DNA from 4 places in the Paenibacillus sp. FSL K6-1096 genome. Region 1 is predicted to be linked to each of the others. Evidence: riboswitches for the same ligand, from Rfam matches in the RefSeq annotation. Region 1 holds a riboswitch; each other region holds the start of a gene.
The links. A riboswitch is a leader RNA that binds a small molecule or an ion and turns the genes downstream of it on or off. The one in region 1 is predicted to bind cyclic di-AMP.
Positions count from the first base shown of each region.

Region 1 (7,990 bases):
AAAATACCTCCCGCGCGAACAGGAGGCCAAGGAGATATAAAAAGGTTAGAATTAACAATTGGATTAGTTCCTATTATACCCTATTTATCTTAGTTTGTCACAGGGGTAGGGATAGTAGAAATACATTCATGGCAAACAATTTTACCCTTGAAGTAAGTTACATTCTCAGCATTGCCGCAGAAAATACAAGCAGGCTCGTATTTCTTAAGCATGATCCGCTCACCGTCCACGTAAATTTCGAGCGCATCTTTTTCTCCAATGCCAAGGGTGCGACGCAATTCAATCGGAATAACGACCCGTCCAAGCTCGTCTACCTTACGTACAATTCCTGTTGATTTCATCATTACAATCGTTGCTCCTCTCAATGTTCAAAAGCGTCATTATTCGACATTCTTCACTGTTTTATGATATTTATAATACCAACCATTCCCAAAACAGTCAACCTTTTTTGAGGTTAATTTTAAGGAATCTTTTGCGAAAACTTTTATTCCGCTGGGGAACAAGCATTTTCTTTACAAAGAGCAGTAAAAGTCTTTTGTCGATTTGTCAGTACAATAATCGTCAACTTTCGACATTATATGACACTATTTCTTATAAAACAAGAAAAGGAGTTGAGCTCATGAGGCAGCCTTTGTCTGAAGAGAAAGTATTTAAGGACCCGGTTCACAACTATATTCACGTGCAGGACACCATTATTTGGAGACTGATTAACACCCCGGAATTCCAGCGTCTGCGGCGCATAAGGCAGCTTGGCACCTCTTATCTGACCTTCCATGGCGCAGAGCACAGCCGGTTCTCCCATTCGCTTGGCGTGTATGAGATTACCCGCAGAATCATCTCCCAATTCGAACGGAGCGGCTACAAGGACTGGATGCCTGAAGAAAGACTGCTTACGCTGTGCGCCGCGCTGCTGCATGATCTGGGACATGGCCCGTTCTCCCATTCTATAGAAGAAGCTTTTGAAATGGATCATGAGGACTGGACCCGGCGGATTATTCTGGAGGATACCGAAATTACGGCCATCTTGCGCGATGTGGCAGATGATTTCCCCGCCAAGGTGGCTTCGGTCATTGCCAAAACCTATGAGCACGAAATTGTTGTCAATTTGGTGTCGGGACCGCTGGATGCCGACCGGATGGATTATCTGCTGCGGGATGCGTACTATACAGGGGTGAATTACGGAACGATCGACATCGACCGGATTCTGCGGATGCTGCGTCCGTATGACGGCCGGGTGGTGGTCAAGGAATCAGGAATGCACGCTATCGAGGATTATCTGATGTCCCGTTATCAGATGTATTGGCAGGTCTATTTCCACCCGGTGACCCGCAGCTCGGAGATTATTCTCCGGCAGATTCTCCGCAGAGCCAAGGAGCTGGTGCTGGAGGGACATGCCTTCCGGTTCATGATTGAGCCATTAAGCGATTTGTTCAGCGGAGAGGTGTCGGTGGCCCAGTACCTGCTGCTGGATGAGGCGCTGATGCAGACGGCCTTCATGCAGTGGACGCTGGAGGACGACCCGGTGCTGAGCGATCTGTGCAGCCGGTTTATTCACCGCAGGCTGTATAAATATGTAGAGACGGAGCATCTCGATTCCGAGACGATTGACGAAATCCGCCGCAGCTTCTCAGCGGCCGGGCTGCGTGCCGATTATGATCTGGAGATTGATTATCCCACCGATCTGCCTTATGATGTGTTCCGTCCGGGAGACGGATTCGACAGCAAACAGATCCTGCTGCTGGACCGGCATGAGCGGCTGAGGGAAATCTCTGAGGTCTCGGATATTGTCCGCTCGATCAGCGGAATACACCGGGGGCGGTACCATCTTTATTTTCCGCAGGATAAGGTACAGAAAGCCCTTCCGCAGCTGCCGGCAAGGATAGCAGAAATTTTCGCCAGGTAACCGCTTAAGCTTGACCCTATACTATAGAAATTAAGGCAGAAAGGATGTTCATTCATGCAGTTATTCGACACACATACCCATCTGGATGCGCCGCAATTCGACGAAGACCGCGAAGAGGTGATTGCCCGCGCCCATGCCTCCGGAGTCAGCAAAATGATCAATATCGGCTTCAACCGCGAGACGATTCCGACCACGATGCAGCTTGCTGAGCAATATGATTATATTTATGCAGCGGTGGGCTGGCATCCCCAGGATGCGGTCACTATGAAGGACGGGGACCTCGAATGGATTGCTTCCCTGTGCGCCCATCCCAAGGTCGTTGCCATCGGCGAGATCGGGCTGGATTACTATTGGGATACCTCTCCGAAGGATGTGCAGCATGAAGTATTCCGCAAGCAGATTGGCCTGGCCCGTGAGCTGAAGATGCCGATCAGCATTCATAACCGGGATGCCCATGAGGATGTTGTCCGCATTCTCCGCGAGGAGAAGGCCAGTGAGGTGGGAGGCGTGATGCATTCCTTCTCCGGGAGCTGGGAGACTGCCAAAATGTGTCTGGATCTCGGGTTCCATTTGTCCTTCGGGGGGCCTATCACCTTCAAGAACGCCAGGGTGCCCAAAGAGGTGCTTGCCCAGACTCCGCTGGACCGGCTCCTGATCGAAACGGACTCGCCATACCTGACACCACACCCGTTCCGGGGCAAGCGAAATGAGTCCGCTCATGTGAGATTGGTCGCCGAGGCAGCAGCGGAAATAAAAGGCTTGGAATTACAGGAATTGGCGGAAATTACGTATGCGAACGCACTGGAACGATTTGGGATAGTCTGAAAAAGCGAGTAAAAGCGGTCAAAAATGAAGTATAGCCGATATATTGAACTTTTTTAATCGAAAAACAGCCGGATATTACAATATTTTAATGATTTTTTTACGTAAACGTGGTTGAATCGTCCTTTACAACATGCATCAAAACAGGATATCATCTTTTCAGTGCAGTGAGCTGTTGTTTCAGTGACAGCCACTTATTCATGGATCGTCTCGCTTAATCTCCGTATGGAGAACGGGGGAACCGATAATTGCTCTGCCGCATGAACGTACCTAGCACAGCACAGAATTGCCGCAGACAATTATTTGATTTCTTTACGTGGTCTTTGGGGTGAATTTAAGGGCAACCGCCGTGAGCGGGTGACCTAAGATAGGGCATCTCTCTTATGCCCGAACCCGACAGCTAACCCCGTAAGCGTAAGTAAGAGAGGAAACCTCGTGCATAGCCGCCTGTATTCGACACCGGAGAAGCCACGAAAGAGTCCTCTGTGAACTCTTTCTTGGCTTTTTTGTTTTGAATATTGCGGATGATCCCGGCATACTGTTATATAACAGATCCGGGAGTCACCATGCCGAGAGGCGATCCATGAGCAGGAGACGCTGAAGCAATGCGGGCGTATCCTGTTGTAATCTCAAACTTAGTTTCGTCAGAAGTGATTCAGTCACCTTGATATACTTGGACGACGGGGCTATGTAAGGAGGATGGAGAGAGTGGGCGTATTCCAACCAGAGGTATCCCATGATTCGCAATCATCCAGCAGGTCTTTCGCATTACGGTGGAAGCAAGTCAACCCCCGGGTATTATTGCTTGCCGGTGTGTTATCCCTTGTGATCGCACTGTTCATTCTGCTGTACGTACACGGTCAGAGCAAAAAGGAAATTACTCTAGTCATAGACGGACGGGTACAGACGCTGGAGACGCGCGAGGCGCTGCTCAGTGATGTACTGGCCAAAGAACAGATATCGCTCCAGGAGCATGATGAATTATCTTTTGCCCTTAGTGATGAGATAAAAGACGGCGACCGTGTCGTTATTAACACCGCACAGAGGTTCATCCTTACGGCGGACGGAAAGACAAAGGTATTATTCACGACCGAGGATACTATTGGTCAGGCAATCGGCAAGCTGGGCTATAGCCTGGAAGGCTTAGACAAGATTTACCCTTCGAAAGACACCGCAGTATCTGCCGATATGAAAGTCAAGATTGTCCGGGTTAACAAGCAGGTCGTCCAGCGGACCACCAACCTGCCGTTCCGGGTCATCAAGACAGCAGACCCCTCATTAACCAAGGGAACCGTTCGGGTAGCACAGGCAGGCAAGCCGGGCGTAATGATCCAGCACATCGAGAAGGTCTATCACGATGGCGAGCTGGCATCCATGCGCATGATCGGCAAGGAAGTACACACAGTCACCAAAGACAAGGTGATTGCCGTGGGCACCAAGCCTCTTCCTAAGCCCGTTGTTGTGGCCACAACTTCCAAACCCGAAGCAACCTCCAAATCATCCAAAGTCAGCGCTAAGGCGAACAAGGTAACGAGCAAGGCAGGCGTGAATTTTGAGTATAAGCGCATGATCAAAAATGTATCCATGACGGCGTATTCCTCGCAGGAGCCGGGTATTGGAACCCGTACCGCCTCAGGCACACGTGTGACAGAAGGGCGTACTATCGCTGTTGATCCGAATGTAATTCCGATTGGCTGGTGGGTGTACATTGAAGGATTAGGATTCCGCCGCGCAGAGGATACCGGCGGTGCCATCAAAGGCAATAAGGTGGATGTCTATTACGATTCACTGAGCCATGCGCGTAATTTCGGCCGGAAGTCACGGACCCTCTATGTCATCGGACCGGTGAAGCCGGAGCTGAATTAACGCGGGACTTTTGCAAATTAGCGGTATATAGGATATAGTGAGGGAAGCACTTACGAAGCTTGAGAGCTGCCGCTCATCACTTATACATTCTTTAGCCAAAAAGAAGGGGAGCGAATCCTCTTCTTTTTGCGTTCTGGAGTAAGGAGTCAACTTATCGATGATCAAGGAATTAATTGTTGTGGAAGGCAAAAGCGACACTGTGGCCGTGAAGCGCGCGGTAGAGGCCGACACGATCGAAACCGGCGGCTCCGCCGTGGACCGTAAGGTCATTGCCAAGATAGCGCTGGCTATGGAGCGCAGAGGCGTCATCATTCTCACGGACCCTGACCATGCCGGGGAGCGTATCCGCAAAATCGTCTCCTCCAAGGTGCCCGGCTGCAAGCACGCCTTCATCCCGGAGAAGGACGCAACCCGCAAGGGGGATATTGGCGTGGAGAATGCCTCGCCTGAAGCGATCCGCCATGCGCTGGAGCATGTCCATACCTCCTTTGAGGGCGCTCCGGCCGTAATCGGAATGGACGAGCTAATGGCTGCCGGCCTGATGGTGCATCCCCGCGCGGCCGAGCGGAGAATGCAGCTTGGCAATCTGCTGGGCATCGGGTACTGCAACGGCAAGCAGCTATATAAACGTCTGGCGATGTTCGGCATCACACGCGAGGAGTTCGCGCGGGCAGTCGCCCAAATTGACGAGGGAGGCATCACTTCATGAGCGGCATTGACCATATCTCATCCCCGACCAGAACCAAAGCGATCATTGCGCGCTACGGATTCTCGTTCAAAAAAAGCCTGGGCCAGAACTTCCTGATCGATCAGAACATTCTGGAGAAAATCGTGGACGCCGCCGGCCTGGACAAGGCGGCGGGTGCGCTTGAGATCGGACCGGGGATCGGCGCGCTGACCGAGAAGCTGGCGATGACAGCCGGAGCGGTGACAGCGGTGGAGATCGACCGCAGGCTGATTCCGATCCTGAAGGATGTGCTGTCTATTTACCCCCATGTGAAGATCCGCAACGACGATGTGCTGCAGGTGAATCTGCAGGAGCTGTTCGCTGAGGATTTCGCCGGCAGGGACCGGGTCAGCGTCGTAGCCAATCTGCCGTATTACGTGACAACACCGATCCTGATGAAGCTCCTGGAGGAGAAGCTGCCGCTTGAGAATATCGTGGTCATGATCCAGAAGGAGGTTGCTGAGCGCATGGCGGCCGCGCCGGGCGGCAAGGAGTACGGAAGCCTCAGCATTGCCGTGCAGTATTACAGCGAGCCTGAGCTGGTCTGCATCGTGCCCCGGACGGTATTCATTCCCCAGCCGAATGTGGAATCGGCGGTGATCCGGCTGAAGGTCAGGGAACGCCCTCCGGTAGAGGTGGCGGATGAGGAGCATTTCTTCAGCGTTGTCCAGGCGGCGTTCACCCAGCGGCGCAAGACGATCGCCAATAATCTCAAGGCCCGCTTCTTCCCCGGCGAAGGGCGCGAGCGGCTGGAGGCTCTGCTGGCGGAGGCGGGCATTGAGCCGTCCCGCCGCGGCGAGACGCTCAGCATAGAGGAGTACGCGCGTCTGAGCGCGGTCCTGCTGGCTGCCGGAATATCATAAATCCCCCCCCGGAGGATGAACCAACCGGGGCCTTTGCCCATACCATGGGGTAGAGGTGGTGTTGTAATGAATATAGGAGACTTGGTCATCCGTAAATCCTATGGCGGCGATGTGACCTTCCGGGTAGACAATATATTGCAGAATCGGGCAGTCATCAAAGGAACGGAGTTCCGTCTGCTGGCGGATTCACCGCTGGATGATCTGGTGCAGGTGCCGCCGACGCGGGTCAGCGAGCGGGGGCAGCAGGCGCAGATCAAGGCGAATGAATCGCTCAGCTGGCTGCGCAAGGACCGGCGGGAGCAGAGCCAGCGCAGCGGAGAGAGTGTAGCCGGGGCCTCCGGTTCATGGTCTCCGTCTCCGCAGGAACCGGCGTACTTTGAAGTGCCGGGCAAGGTGCTGCATCTGGACGGAGACGCACTGTATCTCAAGAAGAGCCTGAGCCTCTACGAGCAGCTGCGCATTCCGGCGGAAGGGCATCATGTCCATGAATCCAAAATGGCGGAGACGCTGTTCCGTCTGCTGCCCCGTGTGCGTCCCGATATCGTTGTCATTACCGGCCATGACGGAGTGCTGAAGCAGCAGCAGAATTACGATCTCTACAGCCTGAGCAGCTACAAAAATTCACAGAGCTTCGTGGCTGCAATCCGGGTAGCCCGCGAATATGAGCGTAATTTCGATGCGCTGACGATTGTGGCCGGAGCCTGCCAGTCCCATTTCGAGGCGCTGCTTGGCAACGGCGCGAACTTCGCCAGCTCCCCGGGCAGAATCCTCATTCATGCCCTTGATCCCGTCTATGTGGCAGCCAAAGCCTCATTTACCTCCATCCGCGATACGGTGAATCTGGGCGATGTCCTGAACCATACCATCAGCGGAAATCAGGGGATGGGCGGGATCGAGACGCGCGGGAGCTTCCGCATCGGGATGCCGAAGCTGAATAACCTGGCTACACTGAAGGTGACGCCATCCATAATGTAATTGCGCCTGAAGGCGGACGGGATATGCATAAGTGCATATCCTTTTTTATTGATTTTGAAGACAAGCTGTTCTAATGGAGAGGATAACGTGCTAACGCAAGAATACCGCTAACAAGGTGATTAAGCCGGGACAATCACTGTCTAAAAAAATTCCGTTGACAATGAATTTATCATCCACTATAATTATTTATTTAATTTGACATTCACCTCTTAAGACTGTATAATGGACAAGAAAAGAGGTGGTCGTCAGGAATGGCTAATAACGCGCTGATGGAAATCAAACGCAGTCTCGAAGCTCACGTCGGTCACAAGATTACACTACGGGCTAACGGGGGCCGTCGCAAGACGGTTGAACGTACCGGTGTCCTGGAAGAAACGTACCCTTCTGTTTTTATTGTCAAACTGGATCAGGAGCAGCAGAGCTTCAAGCGTGTCTCCTATAGCTATGCCGATATACTTACTGAATCTGTGGAAATCACAGTTAACGAAGACGATGGGCAGATGCGGATAATGTATGTCAAAGCTTAGCGTCACGGACAGTCCTCCGGCAGGGGGGCTGTTTTTTTTCGAATATAAGAATTTCTATGTTTCACATGATAACTTATCCTTCACATGGAATGGATATGGCCCCTCGGCGCATACTACAGAGGCAGTACGTTCATCATCCACTAGCACAAAGGGAGGAATCCGAAATGAGCCGCAGAAGACGGGGCATGATGTCGGAGGAATTGAAGACGGAGCTGGCGAAGGAGCTTGGCTTCTACGAGACTGTGGAGCGGGAAGGCTGGGGCGGAATCCGGGCGGCTGATGCCGGGAATATGGTGAAACGGGCAAT
Region 1 covers NZ_CP150274.1:3,715,636-3,723,625, forward strand. Annotated here, with positions in the region: gene MHI24_RS16555 (AbrB/MazE/SpoVT family DNA-binding domain-containing protein) at 90-344, opposite strand; gene MHI24_RS16560 (HD domain-containing protein) at 620-1,903, shown strand; gene MHI24_RS16565 (TatD family hydrolase) at 1,958-2,728, shown strand; cyclic di-AMP (ydaO/yuaA leader) riboswitch at 2,927-3,155, shown strand; gene MHI24_RS16570 (3D domain-containing protein) at 3,434-4,591, shown strand; gene rnmV (ribonuclease M5) at 4,749-5,300, shown strand; gene rsmA (16S rRNA (adenine(1518)-N(6)/adenine(1519)-N(6))-dimethyltransferase RsmA) at 5,297-6,181, shown strand; gene yabG (sporulation peptidase YabG) at 6,248-7,156, shown strand; gene MHI24_RS16590 (Veg family protein) at 7,408-7,683, shown strand; gene MHI24_RS16595 (small, acid-soluble spore protein, alpha/beta type) at 7,848-7,990, shown strand, end outside.

Region 2 (7,990 bases), 550 kb from region 1:
TGTGCTGATCGGATCGTTCAAGGAACGGCGCAAGGCGGCGAAGGCAGCGGATCAGCCCAAGACCGCCAAGCTGCTCAAGGCGGTGATCCGGCATCAGAAGGCGAAGCGCAAGAAGTTTCGAAAGAAGCTGAAGAAGGAGCTGCCGGGACTGATCCGCGCGCTTGAAGCGCCGTGGACTCATTTTATAGGGAACGGGCTGGCAGAGCTTGCTGCGCGCACGGATGCGAATGTGGTGATGCGTGAGCTTGAGGTCGCTTTTGACCAGAAGAAAAAAGCCTGCAAAGCCTTGTTCAAGGGCTCTGAGGCCGGATCGAAGGAGGCCTTTGAGGCGCTTCATGAGCTGCGGATCGCCGCCAAGGAGCTGCGGTATACGGCGAATGCGGCCGCTTTTGCGCTGGATCAGAAATTCCATGCCCACGAGTCCCTCTACAAGGATATCCAGGATCAGCTCGGGGTCATTAATGACAAGCGGCTCTGGCTGGAGACCCTTCAGTCGATTGGCCGTCAGGAGCTGAACGCCGGCAAAAAAGTATGGGCAGCCGTAACCGAAACACTCCGGCAAGAAGTGCTTGAGGCGCTGTATCAGAATGAGGTTGTATCTGTAACTGAGATCCCCGGCGGGCATCATTCTTAGATTATACCCGGAACGAGACGAAGGCAGGACGCCGCAGGTTATTCCTGCAGCTTCCTGCCTTCTTTACCAGGGCCACAGATTTCCGTCCAGATCAATATAGGCCGGTTCATCGGCCAGATACTGCTTATGGTTCTGGATGATCGCCATAATCTTCGCGGCAGCTTCCTCCGGCGGGACCGGCGCCTCCATATTCTTCTCACCGTGCATATAGGATTGCAGCCAGCCCGGATGAAAAACCATCACCTGACCGCCCATGACCCGCAGATGGTTATGCATCAGGGAGGACTGCATATTCAGCGCAGCCTTCGACATGCAGTAGCCGTACATGTTAATCCGCTTGTTCCGCCCGATGCTGCCGGCCTCGGAGGAGATATTGACCACCAGCCGCTGCCGTCCCTGAAGCAGCAGCCCCATCAGGGCATTGCTGACCCGCAGGGCCCCCAGCGTATTCACATTATAGAGCTGCGCCATCGCTTCATCATCCATATCCACCAGCACGGTAGCATCGTCCGCCCGGTGAATAATCCCGGCATTATTGATAATCAGATCGAGATAGCCTGTGCTACCGGCAATACTCCGTGCGGCTTCCTTCACGCTCTCTGTCCTGCCGATATCCAGAGGAATCAGCCGCAGCCGGTCCGGATATTGCACACTCAGCTCCTCCAGTGCCTCCGAGTCCTTCATATATTGTCCGGCGAACACCGTGTATTTGTGCTTCAGTAACAATTCTACAAGGTGCAATCCGAGTCCACGGTCCGCGCCGGTCACACAAGCGACCCTATTCATCCGCCCTCTCCCCTCAACCCTGCTATTTATTCACCGGTCCCAGCTTATCTTTCTCACATTAGCATGACCGCCAGCCATTAACAACATCCCCCAAGGGACGGGGAGCGGGAGGGCTAGCCGGACGGAACTTTCTTTTGCTTTAATTTTGAACTATGCTACAATCAGGAATAAATAGTTGTTAACAACACAATTGTTGGCAACAGGTTTCATCAAATCTTATCCCAGGAAGGTGATTCTCCCATGTCGATTCAACAGATCCGTACCACGGATGAACTGGAGCAATATATCAGCCAGCCCGGCAAAAAACTGCTCTTCAAGCACAGCACCACCTGCCCGATCAGTGCCAAGGCGCATGAGGAATTCCAGGCCTACGCACAGCAGTCCGATACGCCTGCAGCGATCGTCCATGTCATTGAGGACCGTCCTGTATCTAACAAGATTGCCGAGGATTTCGGCATCAAGCATGAGTCGCCGCAGATCTTCCTGCTCGAAGACAGTGAAGTCCGCTGGAATACCTCCCACTGGAAGATTACCCAAAATGCCATAAAGGAAGCAACCGGACAATGAGCGCGAACATTATTGTCTACTCCACCACCGGCTGCAGCGAATGCAGCCAGGTGAAGCAGCTGCTGGAGAGCAAGGGACTTCCCTTCGAGGTCAGGGATGTCATGGCCAGCTCTGTCTACCAGGAGGAGGTCGAGCAGCTCGGCTTCATGGGCATTCCGGTCACCGTCTCCGGAGACCGGGCAGTCAAAGGCTTCAATCTTCCTGAGCTCCAGGAGCTGATTGAAGCTGCTCAAGCATAGATATAACCACAAGAAGCTGCCGCCCTTCAACAGGACGGCAGCTTCTTATATTGTTCAGGATGGTCAGGCCGGGAAGACCACCCCTGTCATCTCTTCGCTCAATGCCCACAGCCGACGGGCATTTGCCGGATCTACCGCCCAGTCCTGTACGCCGGACTGATAGGCATCCCCGGACCCGGCAAGTGGAGCAATATCAGCATCCTCACAGTATACACCGCCGATCCCCTCAAGCTGCGGACTCACTGCGCACCAGACACTGGTTGCCGCCCCTTGCTGGACCGTCTTCATCTGATTCATGCGGTTGGCCGGAATCTGCTTGCCTTCCTCATCCAATGCTCCCATACCGCGCAGCTCGTCCTCTGACAGATGCCGGGCCAGGTCGGTCAGGATGCTGCCGGGGTGCACAGCATATGCCCGGACCCCTTGAGCTTGCCCCCTTCTATCCAGCTCAAGGGCAAAGAGAACATTCGCCGTCTTCGATTGGCCGTAGGCAACCCATTTGTCATAAGACCGCCGCACGAAATTCACATCCCCGTAATCAATCCCGGCAATCCGGTGCCCGCGTGAGGACACAGAGATCACTCTTGCGGACCCGGCCTTCACCAGCGCAGGCCACAGCCGGGCAGCCAACTGGAAATGACCCAGATGATTGGTGGCAAACTGCCCCTCATATCCGCGGGCATCCCGGGTCAGCGGCGTAGCCATAATTCCGGCGCTGTGAATCAGGATATCAAGCGGACGGCAGGAGTCCAGGAACTGCCGGGCGAAGGCATCAACCGATGCCGGGTCCAGCAAATCCAGCGCTGCAATCTCGGCTCCGGGAATGCCGGCCAGGGTATGCCGCGCTTTCTCCGGTGTCCGTACCGGCACAATCACCTTAGCGCCGGCCGCAGCCAGCACACGCGTGGTCTCCAGGCCCAGACCGGAATACCCGCCGGTCACGACCGCTATTTTACCGCTGAGATCATGTCCTTGTATAACTTCCTCTGCTGTAGTGTCCGCATCATAGCCTGAAGGAATCGGGTGCTGTCTCCCCCGCACATCATTCCATTCTGTATTCATTGTCCGTCCCTCCTCCGTTCCATTTCGGCGATGAACCTGCCGTCCTTGATCTCCTGAAAGTTCTTAAGCTTGTATCTCATCAGCTCCAGCGCATCCGTCAGCTCAGCAAGCTGCTCCTCAATCAGCATCCGGTGCCCGTCCAGCACCTGATAACATGCCTCATAGTCACTTTGGGCAGAAGCCGCGATATATTCCTGAATTCTGCGCAGCGGCATATGGGTTCTTTTGAGGATCGCCACAAAATGCACCCGGTCCAGCTCTTGCCTGCTGTATGCGCGCTGGCCATTCTCCTTGCGTGTCGCCGGAGGCAATAGCTTGATCTTCTCATAATAGCGGATGGTATCCTGGGTAAGCCCTGTCCGCTTGGCAACCTCGGCAATGGTGTATACAGGCTCCATGCCGTCCACCTCCTTCTTCGTCTCAAATCATAATCGCTGGAGTATGGTCCAAGTCAAGCCGGGATCGGCGATTCATAAATGATAATATTGTATAATTACATATATCTGGAATAGGAGGAATGATCATTTGAACTGGCTACAAGAAGACGCCGCCGCCAAATGGCGCGCAGAAGGACAACGTTATGTTAACGATATTAATTATTATGTCCATAAAGGATTGACTGAAGGCTGGGACAAGGCGGGGGATGAGCCCGCAGGGGATTCACGTTCTGCCCTTGCCGCCAAGGTCTATAAAATGATCCGCGGGGCTAATGAGCAGGGGAAGATCGCTGAGCTGAGGGAGCAGCTGCCGGCAGCAACGTGGCCGCTGGAACGGCAGTTCCAGAAGGAAATGCGGGCGATTCGCGGTATCCATTTTATAAGTAATGATGATGTCGTCTTCAGCACCGGCTCACCCTGGGAGAATAATGCTGTGGTGACTGTGCACAATGAGGCTTTTTCCGTATTTAGCGGATACAGCCTGGTCGGGGCCTCTCCCGGCAATCAGCTCCATGCCCTCGCGGGCAAGCAAGGCATTACCATTATGCAATCCATGGACAGCACCTTGCAGGGAGAAGTTGTAGCTGAGCTTTCCTGGCGGGAGCTGAACGGGAAGATTCAATCGCTGGACCCGGACTTTCCCGTTCTGAACATAGACAGCCTGGATCAGGAGTTACCCTTGGAAGAAGTGATTCCTTTTAACGAAGGACATGCGTTATTGCTGGTCACCAGCCAGGGAATCTTCCTGGTCGAGCAATCGCAAGAGAAGTCATGGAGCGTGAAATTGCTGCACCCGGATCTCGAAGAATATAAGGAAGATGAGATGGAGCATATCGAGATTGATATGGCGCATGGTGCTGTATCGCCGGACGGAAGATGGATCGCACTTGGCAGCCAGGGCAGCGATCATCTTTTGTATGACATCACTACAGGGCAGGTGCACAGCTTCAATCCGGAATCCAGCTACCCGCACTATACTATATTTACGAAGGATCAGCGCAGCGTATGGTACAATGCCTGCCACTTCTATAATGGTGCTACCCTTGCCGTGTCCCTTGAACAGGTGGAGGCGGGCGAGTTCCCTGCGGAACAGGATTATCCGGTCGTGAACGAGGAAGCCCGGGTCTATGCGGCAGCCGCTCTGGAGGATGGTGTTGTCATTGGCGATGCTTATGGCTACTTGAGGCTCATTAATGCAGAAGGCCAAGAACTGTGGCGTTACTATGCCGGGAGCACCATATCAGGGTTAGCTGTCAATCCAGATGAGACCTTGCTGGCCGTGGGGACTTACGGAGGCATGCTGCACTTCCTGGACCTTCATGCTACAGAGCGCAGCGGCTATGAAATTACAACGGGATCGGTTCGTGAGGTTAAGCGGATCATTGCCTGGAAGAATCAGAATAGCCCGCTGTGGTGGTGATAGGACCGTAAATTGGCTAAAAAAACATAAACCGGCGATTGAGCGAGATAAATGGCAGATAATCAGCTACATATATGAGTTTTGGCTTCCAGATGATTAGCCATACAGCCATTTACTGAAAACAAGGCAAAAAGCACTCTTTTCCATTTTTACAAAGGGCTCCTGAAAAGAGTATGATTCGTGTTGAAAGCAATTGAACGCATTCATGAAAATTAGCATATTCATGCACGCTGAATTTCCGCTATGCGGAAAACGGGGGAACCATCCGGCCGTCAGGCCGACTTGGGGTGAATCCGAAGGAGAGGGCCATTTGCGCCGTCTCCGGCAGGTAGGGCGACTCTCACCGCCCGAATCCGGCAGCTAACCTCGTAAGCGCCAAGAGAGAGATCATGATCCGCCACGTTATGGCGTCAGGCGTCTTCCGCCTGCACCACTAGCCGCAGCAGAGGTCTTCCTCTGTCTGCGGTTTTTTGCGCTTAATGAAGCCTTACCCATCCGTTAGCCATTCAGGAAGGAACGTGTCCACATGCCAGACCCCTTACCCCAGGCAGCAGCCGCTGCCGGATTCACCGACTATGTCCAGGACTACAGCGGACCTGTCTATGCCCTTAGCTGCTTGCTGCTGGAAAAAGGAGCCCGCGCCGAACAAGCCGCTGCCGCTACCTTCGCAGCGCTCTATACAGAGTGGGCAAAGGGCCGCCTCCCGGATAATGCCGGCGCTGCGGACGCTTACCGCGAGTGCATCCGGCAGTGTGCCCTGTTGGCCCCGGACCGCAGCCGCTGTACCTGTGCCCTGCTGAGCTGGGAGGATATGACCGTCAGCGCTCTATGGTATGGCCTGCAGCTTCCCCTGTCCGACATCAGCGGAATTCTCCAGCGCAGCATCCCGGAGCTGAAGGTCCAGCTAAGAAGCATAAGGGAACAGATGGCGGCTGCCAGCTCCCAGATCCCGGCGGTCCACCAGCCTACGGCGGGGTGAGGGGGAGGGCGTGGTCTGATCACAGGGGCCTGAACCTGCAATAAGCCGCAGCTTCCGCTACGGCTCTAACTCATGGCGCAGATCAGCGCTTGCCCTTCCCGCCCTTGACGAACCGCATGAACGCCATGCAGCAGCCCAGCAGCCCCAAACCCAGCAGCAAGGTCTGTAACGCTCCCAGCCACGTAGACCGGTCTGCAGGAATCAGGCTGCTGATAATAATCAGCAGAATCGAGACCGCAACCAGCACGGGAATTCCTCTACTTTTCTTCATAACCACTCATCACTCCCAACTGCTAATAGTACTAAGGTACACTATCGGCAGATGTTTAACCAGTTTGGGCGGGCTGGTGGGGGATTCTCAATTCCCCTTCATCGCTTCAATCTCGGCAATGAGATGATCGAGCTTATAACCATTGGTCTCCCGGGAGAAGGCCTTCATCTCTTCTGTCTGTCCCTCAAATGCAGACAGCACATAGTCGTCTTCGACCACATAATACGTGCCATACCGGGTAAAAGAGTAGCTTCCTTCCTGCTCTTTACCGACACCCTTTTTGACCGCTGCGACAATCTTCATGCCTGGTTTGAGTTCTGGCTCAATTCCTTTAAACTCAGAGTTATAGATAAGGTTAATCGTGTCGCTAACCTCTTCACCCGTAACAACTTCCTCGACCTTCACTTGAAATGAGGTGAACTCCGGCCGGTACGGCTCCTCACCGGATGCTTCTAATTTCTCTGCCAGATTACCCTCTGGAGTGCCAGGTTCAGTAATCAAGTCCACACTGAAATCCGGCATTTGCTGAACCACTTCAGCTATAATGACCGAATCAGTATAATCCAGCACCTCTTTAAACGTCAGATCCCGCAGATCGACATTCTGTGGTGAGCCCGTGGATAATGGATACTCCTTACGCAGTTCGTTTATTTTTTCTGGTGATAGGCTGGTGGCTGAAGACTTATCCGTAGTGGAAGAGGAAGGACCAGAACAGCCTGTGATTAATCCAAAAGCAATACATGCCGTGGCGGCAGCAGTTATTATTTTTTTGATGTTCATCTCAACCCTCCATTAACATATTTAATATTTATTATTTAAATCACTAGTATCATGTGGTCTTGGAACATAATAATCTTCATAGTTTCCACCAGTTCTCATAATGGACTCAGCATTAGTTGGGTAATAGAGTTCGTTAGGGTGGCCTAACCCGAGGGCATGGCCAATTTCATGTGTAATTGTTGCAATTTTATGAATAGTTGGATTGGAGCCACTGTACATGGAAGTATAGGGTGTCATAAAAATTTGTGCATATCTAATTTTCCTTGAGGAGTTTTGTACATTGGAAGAATTAATAATGTATCCGTCGGTTGACTTAGAGTCAGTTATTCCAAGTACGCCCGTTCCTATAATACCGAATCTTTGGTCCCAATAGGCTTTAGTGGTCGAGGCAATATCCAGAGTGGAAGCCCCAAAACTGGTTTGGCTTGTTGTTACTTTTTGTGAGTAAGTGGGCCATAAATATGAGGCAGTAGTATATGCGCTACTGTATTCAGTGCTTAAGTTATCTCCATTAATTTTCAAATAAGCCTTACCATTACTGATATTATCCCATTTAATTGGATAAGCAGTCGGATTACTCGTTGGACCGGTATAATAAATTTCATGTGCGTTTGCAGTAGAATTTAAGATAGGAATAGTGAACGTTAGCAATGCTACAAGCTAAATTGTTAGCGCTTTCCTTTTGCTCTGCATGTAGATAATGCACCTCTCCCTCATAAGTTATTAAATCTAGATATGGTTATATTTTGCATATTATTCCTTCCTCTATCAATACTTTTATGGTATTTTTTTCATTAATGTTCAATGGTTTCAAA
Region 2 covers NZ_CP150274.1:4,263,092-4,271,081, reverse strand. Annotated here, with positions in the region: gene MHI24_RS19045 (CHAD domain-containing protein) at 1-634, shown strand, start outside; gene MHI24_RS19040 (SDR family NAD(P)-dependent oxidoreductase) at 698-1,420, opposite strand; gene ytxJ (bacillithiol system redox-active protein YtxJ) at 1,661-1,987, shown strand; gene MHI24_RS19030 (glutaredoxin family protein) at 1,984-2,226, shown strand; gene MHI24_RS19025 (oxidoreductase) at 2,290-3,288, opposite strand; gene MHI24_RS19020 (MerR family transcriptional regulator) at 3,285-3,686, opposite strand; gene MHI24_RS19015 (hypothetical protein) at 3,814-5,145, shown strand; cyclic di-AMP (ydaO/yuaA leader) riboswitch at 5,364-5,536, shown strand; gene MHI24_RS19010 (hypothetical protein) at 5,672-6,124, shown strand; gene MHI24_RS19005 (hypothetical protein) at 6,207-6,395, opposite strand; gene MHI24_RS19000 (hypothetical protein) at 6,483-7,175, opposite strand; gene MHI24_RS18995 (zinc-dependent metalloprotease family protein) at 7,197-7,826, opposite strand.
Region 2: linked by a shared signal. The riboswitch ahead of MHI24_RS19010 (hypothetical protein) and the one ahead of MHI24_RS16570 (3D domain-containing protein) in region 1 are both predicted to bind cyclic di-AMP.

Region 3 (7,990 bases), 2.3 Mb from region 1:
GCGGTGCAAAAACACCTGGAAATGCGGTGGTAGCACGGAGTGCAACGCCCAGCTCACCTTCATCCAGCACCACCTGCTTGCCCCGAATCAGATCTACGGCAATCGCTCTGAATTCCACCGGAAATTGTTCGATTCGCAGGTCATGCTTACCGCGGCTCTGCAGCAATTCGTTGATTGTATGATGGACCGTATTGCCGGCAAACAAGCCCCTGTGCCGGATTCCTATATCCAGCAAACGGTATTTCGGTGTTCTTAGCAGCAGCTGTTCAATATCCCCGGCAGAGATGCCTGCTGCATATAGGCCCCCAATGGCCCCGCCCATGCTTGTGCCGGCAATCCGGTCTATCCGGATACCATGTCTCTCAAAAGCCTTCAATACGCCCAGATGCGCCAGCCCCCTGACGGCTCCGCCGCCCAATGCAAGTCCTGTTCTCCCCATATGGCACTCCACTTCCATCCGGATTTATTTTAATAAGTCACAAAAGACCCAAAAACTCAAAAAGCAGAAGCTTTGTCAAGCTAAAGCTTCGTGCAGCAGATCCAACAAGCGTTGTTGGTCTTGACTCGACAGCTGATCCATGATGCGGAGAAATTCGGATACCAGCTCTGTGAATTCGTCCCCAAGCTCGTCATTGATGGCTTGAATAACCGTCCCGAGAACCGTTCCGACAAACATCAGCATTCCGTTCTCTCTCTTCGGTGTTTTGGAGACCACAAGACGGATCAGCATTTCAGTTCTACCGCCCAGCTTCTTCACATAGACCAGCAGCAGTCCGAGAATATAGCCGCAGAATTCAATGCTGGATGACTTGGAAGGAATTTCGTTCATCATTCTTTGAATCAGGTCGTTAACATTGCCATTCTTTACGCTTTGGAGCAGATTGCGGATATGGGCCACCGTCTGCTCCCAGTCCGCCGGATTTAAGGAATCGCTCAAATTTTGTTTGAACAGGTCGGACGCCTTGACGGTTGGAGCAAACACTACCTGAGAACGTCCGGTGTCCTTGGAGTTCACTTCATAGCTGCGGGTTACAAACCCGAGCTTTTCGATTTCCTTCAGCATATCATAAGCCGTCCATTTACTGACTCCGAGTGAACGGGCCAACGTCTCATAATGAATCGGCAGGCTGGTGCGCTGATACAGTTCAACCAGCTGCCCCAATAATTGCAGCCGTCGTTTTGTAAGTGGCATAGATGCACCTCGAGAATTTTTGTTTTTTGGTTTTTTGGTTTTTTGGTTTTTTGTGTTTTTTATATTACCACTCCCTTCCTTCGTTCGTCAATCTAAGATTCACGGGCAGAAACGGCAAAGAACCCTCATTGGCTGAAGGTTCTTAAACTCTCAAGTCCTACCCTTGCTCCTTATCCCGGCCAAGCAGTCCGCTGAGCGCCTCAGTCACGTTCATGCCGGTAAGTGTCTGGGTCAGCTCTGGAACCTGGGCCATAATTTTGGCGATATCACCCGTAATCTTGTTCACGCCTGAAGAAGCGCCGTCCTGGGAGATGACCGTGATCTTGTCGACCTTGGCCAGCGGGGAGGCGATCTTGTCGGCCAGCTCCGGCAGAATCTTCAGGAATTCCACGGTCAGCGCCGCTTGCGTGAACTGCTTGTAGGCCTCCGCTTTCTTCTGCAAAGCTCCTGCTTCGGCTGCCCCGGCGAGCTGAACGATCTCCGCATTCGCCTTCCCTTTCGCCAGCTCTGCTTCCGCCGTTGCCAGCCCGCGCTTGGTCGTCGTGGCCGCTTCAGCTTCCGCCTCCAGAATCTGCCGCTGCTTGGCGGCTTCCGCTCTCATAATGGTCGCCTGATTCTCCGCCTGAGCCGGCTTGATCACTGTCGCCTCCAGCTCCTTCTGCTTCAGCTCAACTTCAATCTCGCGGACCGTCCGGTTGGCTTCGGCTTCCATTTGGGTGATTTTGACCTGCTCGGTGACCAGCGATTGCTTGATCTTGTTCTGTTGCAGTTCGTAAGCCAGATCCGCCTGCGCCTTCTTCACTTCGGTCTCCAGCTTGAAGTCGGCCTGCTTAATATTCAGCTCCTTCTCGAACAGGGATTCCTTCGCACGGGCTGCCGTTCCCGCTTCTATCGTCGCCTGGTGGGCATTGGCTTTGGCAATCGAGGATTCCTTCTCCGCCTCAGCCTGCTTGATCTGGATGTCGCGCTCTGCCTCCGCTTTGGCAATGCTGGCATCACGGCGGATACGTTCAATCTCGGGTACCCCCATATTGTCGATGTACCCTTTGTCATCGGTAATCTTTTTGATGGTGAAGCTGACGACCTCCAGCCCCATTTTGTCGAGGTCCTCTGAGCAGGTCTCCCGCATCTTGCTGTTGATCTCATCCGGGGTCTTCAGAATCGATTCGACCGACAGCTGGCCGATCAGTCCGCGCAGATGGCCTTCCACCGAATGCAGGATAATCGTCTCGCGGTCCTCCTCCGGCCGGTCAATGAACTGCTCGCTGGCGGTCAGGATTGCGGTGGGATCGCTTTTGATCTTAATCTGGGCGACGGCCTCCAGGTTGAGCTTGATGCCCTGCCGGGAGAACATGGCCTGCGCCGGAATGACATCGAAGCTCATCAGCATCATCGAGATGGTCTTATTGTTCTGAAAGCCGGGGATGACGAAGGTCCCGCCGCCTTGCACCACTCTTTTGCCGCCGAGGCCGTATACGATCATTGCCTGGTTGGGCGGTACCTTCTTATACGCGGTCACGATGCTGGACAGGACCAGCAGAATCACTACAACGATTGCTCCAGTAACATAGAGAATTAACATTAGCTCCGACACTCCCTATTCAATTTGTCCCATTTCCCGTTCAAAAAGCGTTACCGCTGCAAGCCCCTTCTCCACCCGCACAATAATCACCCGGTCGCCCCGGTTCAGCTCCTGTCCGGGTTCAGCCCTTACGCCGATGGAGCGCATGGTGCCGAGCAGCACATATTTCATCTCCCCGACGGCTCCGTCCGCTGCGGCGATGCTAATATATCCGAGCTGACCGGCCGGGTCATACTCCCATTCACTCATGCTGCTGTCGTACCGGGTCATGATCCGGGCCAGCACCGTATAGAGCAGAATGCCCGGCAGCAGGGCAATCACGGTGCAGACCAGCACCACTGGCAGCAATTGCATCCCGCTGAATTTTGTCAGCATGTAACCCGTGCCGCCCCAGACGGTGACCGACACCATCAGCGGCAGAATCGGCAGTACCCCCGGCCCTCCGGCATCACTGCCACCCGCATGGATATGTCCCGCCAGGCCATGCCCGTGAATACTGCCGCTGAGCAGGAGCACCAGCCCCGCCCAGAAGCAGACGATGAATACAGTAGCGATGGTAATCCCCTCCTTTCAGTGGATTGTGGTGATGAGTCAAGTGATTAATTATTGTTGTTATAAGATGTTGTATTACTATCGCCGTTACTAATCCGCCTGGGTTTCCAAGCAGGACTGCTTGGTTAGATGGGAGCGGAGGCGCAAGGTGGTTCGGGTGCACTAGTGCTCTTCATTAACTCTAACTCCCGTCCACTCTTCGCCCCCAGTAAACTTCCGGCTCCTTCCCCCCAGCCACTTCAAGCGCAACCTGAGGGCTTCCTCCCTTACCCGTACAGCAAAAAGACCACAGCAGCAACAGGGCTCTCCGTGGTCGGTTAATCGATCATGGCGCTCATCCTCTCTCTTCGAGGCTTACGGGGTTAGCTGACGGATTCGGGCAGCGAGATTGCCCTACCTTACCGGTGTCATAGCAGCACGCAGTAAGGATTCACCCCAGAGTGCAGCAGCATCACTTCCGCCGCTTCACCCGTTGGTTCCCCCGTTCCCGTAACGGAATTCAGCCGCCTGTGAGAACAGTGTTATGTCATTCGGTTGATGATTGAATCTTACGCCTGCGGCCCGGCAAAGTAAAACGCGGCAGTTGGCAAAAGAAGCCAAACCCGCCGTCCCTATACGAATGAAGGCGCATTCTTGCGCTGCGCTCTTATGCGGCCGGGGATTTGCTCGTTCTTGCGCCTTTTTGCGAAAGCGGGTTTATTCGTAAAATTTGAAATATTCACATTTCCGTCACTAGATGCTCATTGTGCAACATTGCCCTTTGGGCAATAATATAACCTATAGCTATTACTATTCAACCCATGCTATTCAGCGCAATAGCAGCAGAAAGGAGGAAACAGGAAGCTTGAATTCCAAACTGAACCTGCGGGACAAAAAAAAGGAGGCCACCGCCTACGCCTTGTCCACCGCCGCCTTTGAGCTTGCGCTTGAGCACGGCATGGACGGCTTCATTGTGGACGATGTGGTGCAGAAGGCCGGTTATTCCCGGCGGACCTTTGCCAATTACTTCTCTTGCAAGGAGGAGGCGGTCGCCGCTTATTTCATTGGCAATATTGCAGCCAAAGAGAAAGAAGAGGCGGATCACACGCTGGCCGCTCAGCCGCCGGATGCTACGCCGCTCGATGTCCTGTACAATCTGCTGAAACTCCAATTCACCTCGGAGTTCCTGCATAAGCTGCGGCAGTTCGTCTCCCTGGCGCATCAGCATCCGTCCCTGGAGCCTTACATTCTCAATGTCTTCCGGCATTTGCAGATCACCGCCCAGGAGACGCTGGAGCAGTTCACCCATGGACGGTATGCCGATGGATATACCCACCTGCTGGCCGGTGCCGTCTACGGGGCCTTCGTGCCCATTCTGGACGGACGGCTGAATGTGATGCTGCCGGGCGAGCAGCTGAGTGCAGACTCCGAAGCTATGCCGTTTGACCAATATTTGAATTCGATGTTCGCTTACTTACGCAACGGCTTCTAAATTTAGAGATACAGAGGAGAAACCATTCATGTCTACTTTTCTATACCGTTTAGGCAAATCGGCTTATGCCAGGCCCTGGATGTTCATTGCTGTCTGGATCGTCATACTCGGTGTGATCGGCACCCTTATCGGAGTGAACGGCATTCAGTCCAGCTCCGAGATGAAAATTGAAGGCACCGAGTCGCAAAAAGTGCTGGATAAGCTGTCCAAAGAGCTGCCCGCTGCGGCCGGAGGTCAGGCAAGTGTAGCCTTCACTGCACCTGAAGGCGAACGGCTGGACACGCCGGAGCGCGCTGCGTTGCTGCTGAAGGCGATCAATGATGTGTACAGCATGGAGTATGTCATCAACCCTGCTGAGCTGGCTGCCCAAGCAGCTGCTGCGGCTGGTCAAGGCGCTACCGATCCTTCTGCTGCCGCCGCAGGCCAAGGTGCTGCCGCCGATCCTTCCGCTGCCGCCGCAGGCCAAGGCGCTGCCGCGGCCCAAGCGGTCCCGTTCGGCCCGCTGATGGCTGACGGCATGCCTGTTCCCGGCGTAATGCTGTCGGCGGACGGCAATATTGCCTTGTTCCAGTTCCAGTTCACCGTGCAGCAGACCTCGCTGCCCTCCAATGTGCCGGATGATATCATCGACACAGTGACCGAGGTCGAACAGTCCGGCTCCGGGATTACAGCGATTCCAAGCGATTCGCTCAAAAGCATTCCGGCCATCGGCTCCACCGAAGCTATCGGAGTTGCCGTCGCCGCCATCGTATTATTCATGACGCTGGGCTCGGTGGTGGCCGCCGGTCTGCCGCTGATTACTGCGCTGCTGGGCGTGGCCATCAGTGTCGGAGGCGCCTTCGCGCTGGGCAGCCTGATCCAGATGAACGACATCACCCCGGTACTGGCCGTAATGATCGGTCTGGCTGTAGGGATCGACTACTCGCTGTTCATTGTGAACCGGCAGCGCCGCCTCATTCTTGATGAGAAGCTAAGCGCCGGGGAAGCCGCCAGCCGGGCGCTGGGTACGGCGGGAAGCGCGGTGTTCTTCGCCGGACTGACCGTTATTATTGCCCTGTGCGGGATGCTCGTTATCGGCATCGGCTTCCTGTCCACGATGGCGCTTGTAGCAGCGGCCAGTGTGCTGGTCAATGTTCTGCTGGCATTAACCCTGCTGCCTGCACTGCTCGGACTGGTCGGCGAGAAGATCGTGACCGCCAAAGCCCGGACCAAGCAGACGGCCGCCGCCAAGCAAGCGCAGCACAGCTTCTCGCACCGCTGGGCGAATGCCACTGTGAAATTCCGCTGGGCCATCATTATTCTCGTCGTGCTGGTGCTGGGAACAGCTGCTATCCCGGTCAGCAAAATGGAGCTGGGCATCCCGTCCGGCGCCTCAGCGAACCTGGATACACCTGCCCGCCAGAGCTATGATGTAATCTCCAAGGGCTTCGGCGAAGGCTTCAACGGACCGCTGCTGCTGGTCGCTGAGCCGAAGAATCCGTCCGACAAAATTTCCATGCCTGTCCTGGGCAAACTGATTCAAGAGCTGCAAATGCACGATAATGTGACCCTGGTCTCACCGCTGGGCACGAATCCCGCCGGTGATATCGCCATTATCAGTCTGATTCCGAAGACGGGGCCTACAGACACCGCAACCAGAGACCTAGTAGAGGAGCTGCGTGATCCGGCCTCCGCTCTGACGGACGGCAACAATATTACTCTGGGCGTGACCGGCTTCACCGCCATCAACATTGATATGTCTTCCAAGCTGGCTGAAGCCTTCCCGGTCTATGTCGGCATCATAGTCATTCTGTCGCTGATCATTCTGCTGCTGGTCTTCCGCTCGATTATCGTTCCAATCAAAGCCACGCTCGGCTTCGTGCTAAGCATTCTGGCCACCTTCGGCGTGACCACGGCGGTCTATCAATGGGGATGGCTGCACTCGCTGTTCGGCTTCGATACCGGCGGACCGCTGCTGAGCTTCATGCCGATTCTGGTCACAGGCATCCTGTACGGGCTGGCTATGGACTACCAGGTCTTCCTCGTCAGCTCGATGCGTGAGGCTTATGTCCACGGCCGCCACGGCAAGGACAGCGTCATTCACGGCTATGATCTGGCCAGCCGTGTGGTCCTGGCCGCAGGAGTCATCATGGTATCCGTCTTTGCCGGCTTCATCTTCGCCCCTGACGCGATGATCAAGCAGATCGGCTTCGCCCTGGCCTTCGGCATTCTGATCGATGCCTTCATCATCCGGATGACGCTCGTTCCGGCCGTCATGGCCGTCTTCGGCGACAAAGCCTGGTGGCTGCCGAAATGGCTGGACCGCCTGCTGCCGAACCTTGATGTAGAAGGCGATAAGCTGATCGCCAGACTGAACGCAGAGAGCGGACAGAAGCAGCATTAATCTCTCCTGTCTTCCCCTGCACCAACAGAGCCTGCGGCTTCATGCCGCAGGCTCTGTTATGTTATATTTACTTCGAGAAGGAGTGATTCCTATGAACATCATTGAAATGGAGCTTGAACAGAATCAGCAGGAAATCTCCCGCTTGCTGGAGGAGCACAGCCGCCGCATGGACAGCAGCATCCCGTCGTATCAGCGCGAGGTGATCTCTCTAGCCGCCTATGAGAACGGAGTCTTCGTTGGCGGCATTACCGGGGATATCGTCTGGAATATCCTGAATGTGCATTTGCTGGCCGTTGATCCCGGATACAGGGGGCATGGTCTCGGCGGAACGCTGCTGAAGGAGTTGGAAGCCAGAGCAGCAGAGCGCGGCTGTAAGGTGAGCGAATTGACCACGATGAGCTGGCAGGCGCCGCATTTTTATCGGAAACAGGGGTATGAGATCTTCGGGGAAATCAAGGACTGCCCCAATGAAGGCCAGACGAAATATTACCTGCAAAAAAGCCTGAAGACCGGGTCCTCTCCCTCCTGAGAAGGCCCGGGGCTTCGCGCGGCCAAACTTACACTACACTGAAAATAACATGCTTCCCGGCCGCCGCTGCCTTCCGGTAGAAGTCCAGCAGCCCGCTATCCTCATCGGCCAGCACATATTGGCCCCGCATCCCCATCTGTTTTTCCTCCTCTTATAAGGTACAGCTGCCCATCTCAACTTACAAAATAGGCGACAGCAGCCGCGATATGCCTTCCTTCAGCTTAATCACCAGCGAGCGCTGCGCATAACGTTCAGGGGTAAGCTCAGAACACAGCCGGACA
Region 3 covers NZ_CP150274.1:1,459,148-1,467,137, forward strand. Annotated here, with positions in the region: gene MHI24_RS06585 (patatin-like phospholipase family protein) at 1-439, opposite strand, end outside; gene MHI24_RS06590 (Lrp/AsnC family transcriptional regulator) at 515-1,192, opposite strand; gene MHI24_RS06595 (SPFH domain-containing protein) at 1,350-2,774, opposite strand; gene MHI24_RS06600 (hypothetical protein) at 2,790-3,290, opposite strand; cyclic di-AMP (ydaO/yuaA leader) riboswitch at 3,663-3,841, opposite strand; gene MHI24_RS06605 (TetR/AcrR family transcriptional regulator) at 4,171-4,797, shown strand; gene MHI24_RS06610 (MMPL family transporter) at 4,826-7,180, shown strand; gene MHI24_RS06615 (GNAT family N-acetyltransferase) at 7,272-7,709, shown strand; gene cls (cardiolipin synthase) at 7,888-7,990, opposite strand, start outside.
Region 3: linked by a shared signal. The riboswitch ahead of MHI24_RS06600 (hypothetical protein) and the one ahead of MHI24_RS16570 (3D domain-containing protein) in region 1 are both predicted to bind cyclic di-AMP.

Region 4 (7,990 bases), 3.3 Mb from region 1:
GTTACGGTCAAAGCGGAATCCTACGGCATCCGCGGGAGTGCGCAGGCGCTCCAGTTCACGGTGCGTGATACCGGGATCGGCATTGCGCCGGATAAGCTGAAGCTGCTCTTTCAATCGTTCACTCAGGTGGACGGCTCGCACAACCGCAAATACCCCGGCACAGGCCTGGGGCTGGCAATTTGCAAGAAGCTGGTCGATCTGATGCAGGGTGAGATCTGGGCGGAGCCGGCAGAAGGCGGCGGCACCCGGTTCATCGTCCGGATTGTACTGCAGTCGCTGGAGCATTCCCCAGAAGTGTTCTTTGGAAGCCACAGAGGGGATGACGGAGCCTCCTCGTCCGGGGCCACAGAAGCCGGATAATGGGTTTGCCAACAGCAGAGGTTTAATTATATACTAATGAAAAGTAACTGAACTTTAATCACCTTAGTCCAGAGGACGGAAAGGAACTCTCTTTGAGCAAAACGAAAAAGAATAAAGTCACGGTTCCCCAAATGAGCAAGCAGGACAAGCGCAGGGCAGAGCTGGAGCAGCAGAAGCAGAAGACGAGAATTGTGATCGTGAGCACGATAGCTATTGTCATCATTATTTTTGTCGGATTATATCTGCTCGCCTCCAAAGACACGGACTCAGATTCCAATGCTGCTCCGATTTCGTTTAATTACAGCGAGATGATGCGGCTCGGCAAGGAGGATGCTCCGGTGAAGATCGTGGAGTTCGGCGATTATAAGTGTCCGGCATGTGCCCAGTTCACTGGAGTGATTAAGCCGCAGATCGTTCAGCAGTATGTGGAGCAGAATAAGGCGTCCTTTTACTTCGTGAATCTGGCCTTTATCGGCCCTGACTCCCGTACCGCCTCACTCGCTGCGCTGTCGGTCTATCACCAGAACCAGGAGGCCTTCTGGAAATACTTCGATGCCATCTACGCGAATCAGGGTGCCGAGGATAAGGAATGGGCCACTCCTGACTACATGGTGAGTCTTGCCAAGCAGCTGGAGCTGCCGGTAGATTACGATGTCCTCCGCAAGGATATTGACGAACGCACCTATGAGAAGGAGCTCGACCGGGATATTCAGTTAGGAACGGATTCCGGGGTAACGAATACACCTTCATTGTTCGTGAATGGAGTCAAGGTGAAGGAGCCGTTTAATATGGAAGAGATTGATGCACGGATTCAGGAAGCAGCGGGAGCTGCGGCAACCCCATGACCGGCTTCTCCGCCTTCTGCCGCCGCAATTGTCTCTATCTGGCCTGGTTCGTCTGTGTAGTGGCTGTAGCGGGAAGCCTGTATCTCAGTGAGGTGCTGCACTATGAGCCCTGCAAGCTCTGCTGGTTCCAGCGGATCTTCATGTACCCGCAGCTGTTCCTGCTGGGGATCGCGACCTACCGGGCGGACAAGCGGATCATTCCGTACGTGCTTCCCCTCAGTCTGATCGGCGGCAGTATTTCCATCTATCATTACGCCGAGCAGAAGATTCCTGCACTCAGCAAGGTGATTCCCTGCACCATCGGCGTCCCGTGCAACAAGGATTATCTGAACTGGTTCGGGTTCATCACCGTCCCTCTGCTGGCCCTCATCGCATTTGCATTAATTGCTGTTCTGCTATGGACTGGCCGCGAAGAGGAAACGGCAGAATAAGTGCTGCACAAATATCTTCACAAACCCTGTAAAATCACGTCTTAAAGGGATAATGAAAGAGAATGAAAGATCTAGACTTACCGGATCATTGATTTGGTGGTTTTGGATGCTTTTCATTCTTTTTTCATTTGTTTCACCGCTTTACGGAAGGGGCATTGTAGCTTAATATTAGTCCTTGTGAGAAGTTGAATACGCGCTGAATTTTCCGGAAGGAAGAACGGGGGAACCACACTTTGGCCTTGGCCAAAAGGGGTGAATCGGGAGCGGGTTTCAGGACCTGTAACCGTAGGGCTGCCACAGCCCGAATCCGCCAGCTAACCTCGTAAGCAACAGTGGGATAATGACCATGCACTCTTAGGCATGCGGATCATTTCCGTATGCTTATTTTGGTGCCTGCATTTATGAAATCCACTTATGAAAACAGCGCACGGAACCCCGATTCAACTCAACCAAGAGAGGAACTGTTACTACAATGGTAAGCAAGGTAAAACGACTATTGATCGGGCGTCCGATGAAGTCGAACGAACTCGATCATGAAAAGTTATCCAAGGTGAAAGCACTGGCTGTCCTGTCTTCTGATGCGCTCTCGTCGGTAGCCTACGGAACAGAACAAATCTTAATCGTACTGGTCGCCGCCGGATTTACCGCGATCTGGTATTCCCTGCCAATTGCATTAGCCGTATTGGGCCTGCTGGCCATTCTGATTCTGTCTTACCGGCAGACGATCTTCGCTTATCCACAGGGCGGGGGGGCCTATATTGTCGCCAAAAGCAACCTCGGGGTTCATACCGGCCTCCTGGCCGGAGGCTCGCTGCTGGTCGATTACATCCTGACGGTGGCGGTAAGTGCCTCGGCGGGTACGGATGCGATTACCTCCGCTTTTCCGAGCCTGCATGGTCATAGTGTACTTATTGCGGTATCCGTTATTCTGCTCTTAACGATTATCAACCTGCGCGGGGTAACCGAATCGGCGTCCTTCATCGCCATCCCGGTCTATCTGTTCGTAGTCTCGATCTTTGTCCTGATTATCTCAGGGGTCTTCAAATACATGACCGGCGGCACCCATGCCAGCGTTCCCGAGATTGGCTCGGCCGTCTCGAACGTGAGCATGTTCCTGCTGCTGAAGGCGTTCAGCTCCGGCTGTTCTGCGCTCACCGGGGTGGAGGCGGTCTCCAATGCCATTCCTAACTTCAAGGCCCCTGCGGAGAAAAATGCAGCAAAAACGCTGATGCTGATGGGCCTGATTCTCGGCATTATGTTCACCGGAATTACGCTGCTGGCCTACTGGTACGGGATTGTACCGGATGAGAAGGCGACAGTGGTCTCGCAGATTGCCGAGTCCACGTTCGGCCGCGGCGGGTTATACTTCTTCATTCAGGGAATTACGGCGGTGATCCTGTTCCTGGCGGCCAATACAGCCTATTCCGCCTTTCCGCTGCTGGCATTCATGTTCGCCAAAGACAAATATCTGCCTCATGCCTTCATGGTGCGCGGCGACCGGCTGGGCTTCTCCAACGGGATTATTTTCCTCGGCATTATGTCCGCGTTGCTGGTAGCTGCGTTTCACGGGAATACAGAAGGCCTGATTCCGTTATATGCGGTCGGGGTATTCATTCCGTTCACCCTGTCACAGCTGGGGATGATGGTCCAGTGGTACCGGACGAAGCCGCAAGGCTGGCAGAGCAAGTTCGCCGTGAATACGGTCGGGATGCTGACCACGTTAACGATTACGCTGATCTTCATCATCACCAAGTTCTCCAGCGTCTGGATGGCCTTCATCTTCCTGCCGGTCGTGATCTTCGTGTTCCACCGGATTCACCGCCATTATATGAACATTGCCGACCAGCTGCGGATCTGTCCGGCTACCGACAAGCCCTGCATTAAGGGAAGTACTGTGGTCGTGCCGGTGGCCGGGGTTACCCGGGCCGTACTGCATTCGATCAGTTATGCCAAGTCGCTGACGGATAATGTGGTTGCAGTATATGTAGGCTTCGATGAGGAAGAGATTCATAAGATGGAGCAGAAGTGGGAGGAGTGGAACCCGGGCGTGCGCCTGATCGTGCTGCGCTCCCGGTACCGCAGCATCATCCGCCCGCTGGTGAAGTTTATCGATACCGTGGAGTGGAAGACCGCTGCTACAGACCATATTACCGTTCTCATTCCGCAATTCGTGACCAAGCACTGGTGGCAGGCGGTGCTGCATAATCAGACCAGCTTGTTCATCCGCTCTTATCTGATGAATCAGAAGGATATAGTTATTGCGACTGTACCTTTCCATTTGCACAAATAATATAGAAGATTCGATGAAGACGGCTGTCTCTGCGTGGTGCGGAGGCGGCTGTTTTTCGTTTTTATAGTTGACAGAGAGAATGAGAATCAATATCATCAGTATAGACAAGGTAAAGGTAACAGGACTTTTGCCATTCATGAGGGGAACATACAACAGGAGGGGTACTCAATGTTTTCGTTCAACCTGCAAGGATCAGGAAGTGTGAAGCTGGCGGTGGCCGGACTGATGACCACAACACTGCTGCTGTCCGCTTGCGGAAATAATAATGGCAATGCAGGCAGTAACGATGCAGCAGCCACCGCACCTGCGGCAACAATGGAAGCTGCTGCGGAGGCTTCAGCGGCACCTGCAGCAACTGCCGCACCCGCTGTGGAGAAGACCGTAACGGATGCCATGGGTCATCAGGTGACTGTTCCCGCTAATCCTCAGCGCGTCATTGCTTCTTATCTGGAGGATTATCTTGTAGCGCTTGGCGTGACTCCGGTTGCCCAATGGTCTACTAAGAATGGTACTCAGAAATACCTCGCTGCTGAGCTTAAGGATGTTCCGCCGATCAGCTATGATCTGCCGCTGGAAGCAGTCACCAGCTTCACGCCGGATTTCCACATCGTCCAGTCGGAAGGCACAGTTCAGAACGGTCTCTATGACCAGTTGAACAAAATCGCACCAACCTATGTACTTGGCGATGAAGTCAGCGGTGACTGGCGAGCAGCCTTGCTCAAGATCGGTGAGCTGCTGAACAAGACTCCGGAAGCTGAGAAGGTCATTGCAGACTATGATCAGAAAGCTGCTTCCGCCAAAGCTGCCGTCTCTGCTGCTATCGGTGATGATTCAGTAGCTGTTCTATGGTTGGTGTCAAAGAACTTCTTCATCGTAGATGAGACCCGCAGCAGCGGTGCGGTATTGTATGGCGATCTTGGAGTGAAGCTTCCGAATCTGGTGACTGAGATTCCTGAGGAGTCCAGAGCACCGTGGAACCCGATTTCACTTGAGAAATTGTCTGAGCTGACTGCTGAGCATATCATTCTGGTGAACAGTGACAAGGCAGACGGAGCTGAGATTACGGAGGGGGCTGTCTGGAAGGGGATTCCGGCCGTCAAGGCAGGGAATGTTCACGAGTTCGGCAAAGATACCAGCTGGCTGTACAGCGGTCCTATAGCCAATTCCAAGACCATCGATGATATTCTGAGCAGCTTTGTAAAATAAGTTCTTTATCTGCGGAGCATTGTGCAGGCTTTTATATCCTCAGGATATAGGAGCCTGCCTCTTTTAAATGTTGAACAATATCCATATCTTTGCGATAATGAGAATCATAATCATCTATAATAAGGAGACGGGTAATGGCTTCATCCACAGATTCTGCTCTGAAAGCTCCTTCTGATGAAGGAAACACACGTGTCCGCTCGCGGCCGGCTGCCGCAGCAGCGATTCTCGTGCTGGGAATAGCGGCGATTCTCTTCGGACTGATGATATCTGTATCGGTTGGCGCAGCGGATATCCGGCTGGCTACCGTATGGGAGGCAGTCTTCCGGTTCAATCCGGAGCTGCCGCAGCATCAGGTCATCCGGGAGCTGCGTATTCCCCGGGCTGCCGCTGGAGCACTGGTGGGCGCATGCTTTGCTGTGGCCGGGGCAATTATGCAGGGTATGACCCGCAATCCGCTGGCGGATTCCGGACTGCTCGGGCTTAATGCCGGGGCGGGCGTCGGCTTGGCCCTGGCCTTTGCCTTCGCACCTTCGTTATCCTTCACGTACATCATGATGTACTGCTTCATTGGAGCGGCTGTGGCCTCGCTGCTGGTGTTCGGAATCGGTTCACTCTCTCACAGCGGTCTGACTCCGCTCCGGCTTACTCTGGCCGGTGCGGCAGTAAGCGCCTTGCTGCTGGCGGTCAGCCAGGGCATCGCCATTCTGTTCAGCCTCTCCCAGGATATCGCATTCTGGATGGCCGGCGGGGTTGGCGGAGCGAGCTGGAAGCAACTGCAGATTATATTTCCTTGGGTCGCGGCAGCCCTCATCGGTTCGCTGATGCTATCGCGCTCGATTACGCTATTGAGTCTGGGGCGGGATGTCGCCGCAGGCCTCGGCCAGCGCACCCGTCTAGTACAGGCTGCAGGGATGATTATCGTGGTCATCCTCGCAGGAGCGGCGGTGTCCACGGTCGGTCCGATCGCTTTTGTCGGATTAATGGTTCCTCATATTACGCGTTATCTCGTCGGGGTAGATTACCGCTGGATTATTCCCTGCTCCGCGGTCCTTGGCAGTATTCTGGTCCTGGTTGCCGACATTGCGGCCAGAATGATTAATGCGCCTTATGAAACACCGATAGGTGCCTTGATTGCCGTATTCGGTGTACCGTTCTTCATCTATCTGGCCAGCAAACGCAAGGGGGAGCTGCAATGAACAGGACCCTGTCAATCCTCCCGGCAAAACAACGCCGTTCCAGAGATATCAGTATTCTAACCTTACTTGCCGTACTTATCTTCATTCTGTTCCTGGTCAGTATGAATACCGGATTTATGCGGTTATCACCGCTCGAAGTTCTACATACTCTGTCCGGCAACGGCACCAAGCAGCAGCAGCTGATCCTGTTTGATTTCCGGCTGCCGCGGATTGTGATCTCCCTGCTGATCGGTGCAGGCTTTGCGGTATCCGGGTCTATTCTGCAAGGCTTGTCGCGGAATGCGCTTGCCGAGCCTTCCACCCTGGGGATCAATGCCGGAGCCGGATTCGCCGTACTGATCTTTATCTCCTTCGTGCCGGCTACTACAGCAGCCCCCATCTTCGTGCTGCCGCTGCTGGCGCTGGCCGGGGCTTCGCTTACCGCAACACTGATCTATTTCCTGTCTTACAGGAGTGAGGAAGGGCTCTCGCCGACGCGGATGATTCTGATCGGGATTGTCGTGAGCGCCGGAATTAATGCTTTTCAGCTTATTTTGTCGTTAAGACTGGACCCGCAGAATTATCAGTTCGTAGCCATCTGGCTGGCCGGCAAAATCTGGGGCGGAGACTGGCGGTTTGTACTGGCTTTGCTTCCCTGGATCTTGATTCTGCTGCCCTTCGCGTTCTACAAAGCCCGGGTGCTCAATGTGCTGAACCTGGGGGATGAGATCTCCAAAGGACTGGGCTTGCCGCTCGAACAGGAACGGCGGTGGCTGCTGGCGGCAGCTGTTGCGCTTGCGGGAGCCTGCGTGTCGGTAAGCGGAAGCATTGGCTTTGTCGGACTGATCGCACCGCATCTGGCCCGCAGGCTGGTCGGCCCGCGCCATCAGATCATGCTTCCGGCTGCTGCCCTGATTGGAGCCTTACTGCTGCTTGCGGCAGACACTATCGGGCGCTCGGTATTGCAGCCTGCTGAAGTACCAACAGGTATCGTGGTAGCGATCATCGGAGCCCCGTACTTTTTATTTCTTTTGGCAAAATCGAAGGCCTGACAACAGTTATTTATAAAATCAAAATACTAAGGAGTGTACACCATGTCAGAACGTTTAAATACAGACCAGCTAAGCATTGGATATGCGGAGGCCATGATTGTGAAGGAATTGAATCTGGCACTGCCCACCGGTAAAATCACCGCCCTTGTCGGGGCGAATGGTTCGGGAAAATCAACGATTCTCAAGACGATGGCGCGGATTATGAAGCCGAAGAGCGGAAGCGTCATGCTGGACGGGAAGTCCATTCACCAGCTGTCCACCAAAGAGGTGGCCCGCCAACTGGCGATTCTGCCGCAGAACCCTACTGCACCGGACGGCTTGACCGTCTCCGAGCTGGTAAGCTATGGCCGGTATCCGCATCAGAAGGGATTCGGGAGCCTGACACCGGAGGACCGCAGCATTATCGCAGAGGCGATCACCTTAACGGGGATGAACGAATTCCGCGACCGGCCGATTGACCGGCTCTCCGGCGGACAGCGGCAGCGGGCCTGGATTGCAATGGCGCTGGCCCAGCAGACGGATATTCTGTTCCTCGATGAACCGACGACCTTCCTCGATATGGCCCATCAGCTGGAGGTGCTTCAACTGCTGCAGCAGCTGAATGCCTCAGAAGGACGGACCGTAATCATGG
Region 4 covers NZ_CP150274.1:378,301-386,290, reverse strand. Annotated here, with positions in the region: gene MHI24_RS01650 (ATP-binding protein) at 1-360, shown strand, start outside; gene MHI24_RS01645 (DsbA family protein) at 453-1,205, shown strand; gene MHI24_RS01640 (disulfide oxidoreductase) at 1,202-1,636, shown strand; cyclic di-AMP (ydaO/yuaA leader) riboswitch at 1,821-1,980, shown strand; gene MHI24_RS01635 (APC family permease) at 2,109-3,926, shown strand; gene MHI24_RS01630 (ABC transporter substrate-binding protein) at 4,095-5,132, shown strand; gene MHI24_RS01625 (iron ABC transporter permease) at 5,267-6,328, shown strand; gene MHI24_RS01620 (iron ABC transporter permease) at 6,325-7,359, shown strand; gene MHI24_RS01615 (ABC transporter ATP-binding protein) at 7,402-7,990, shown strand, end outside.
Region 4: linked by a shared signal. The riboswitch ahead of MHI24_RS01635 (APC family permease) and the one ahead of MHI24_RS16570 (3D domain-containing protein) in region 1 are both predicted to bind cyclic di-AMP.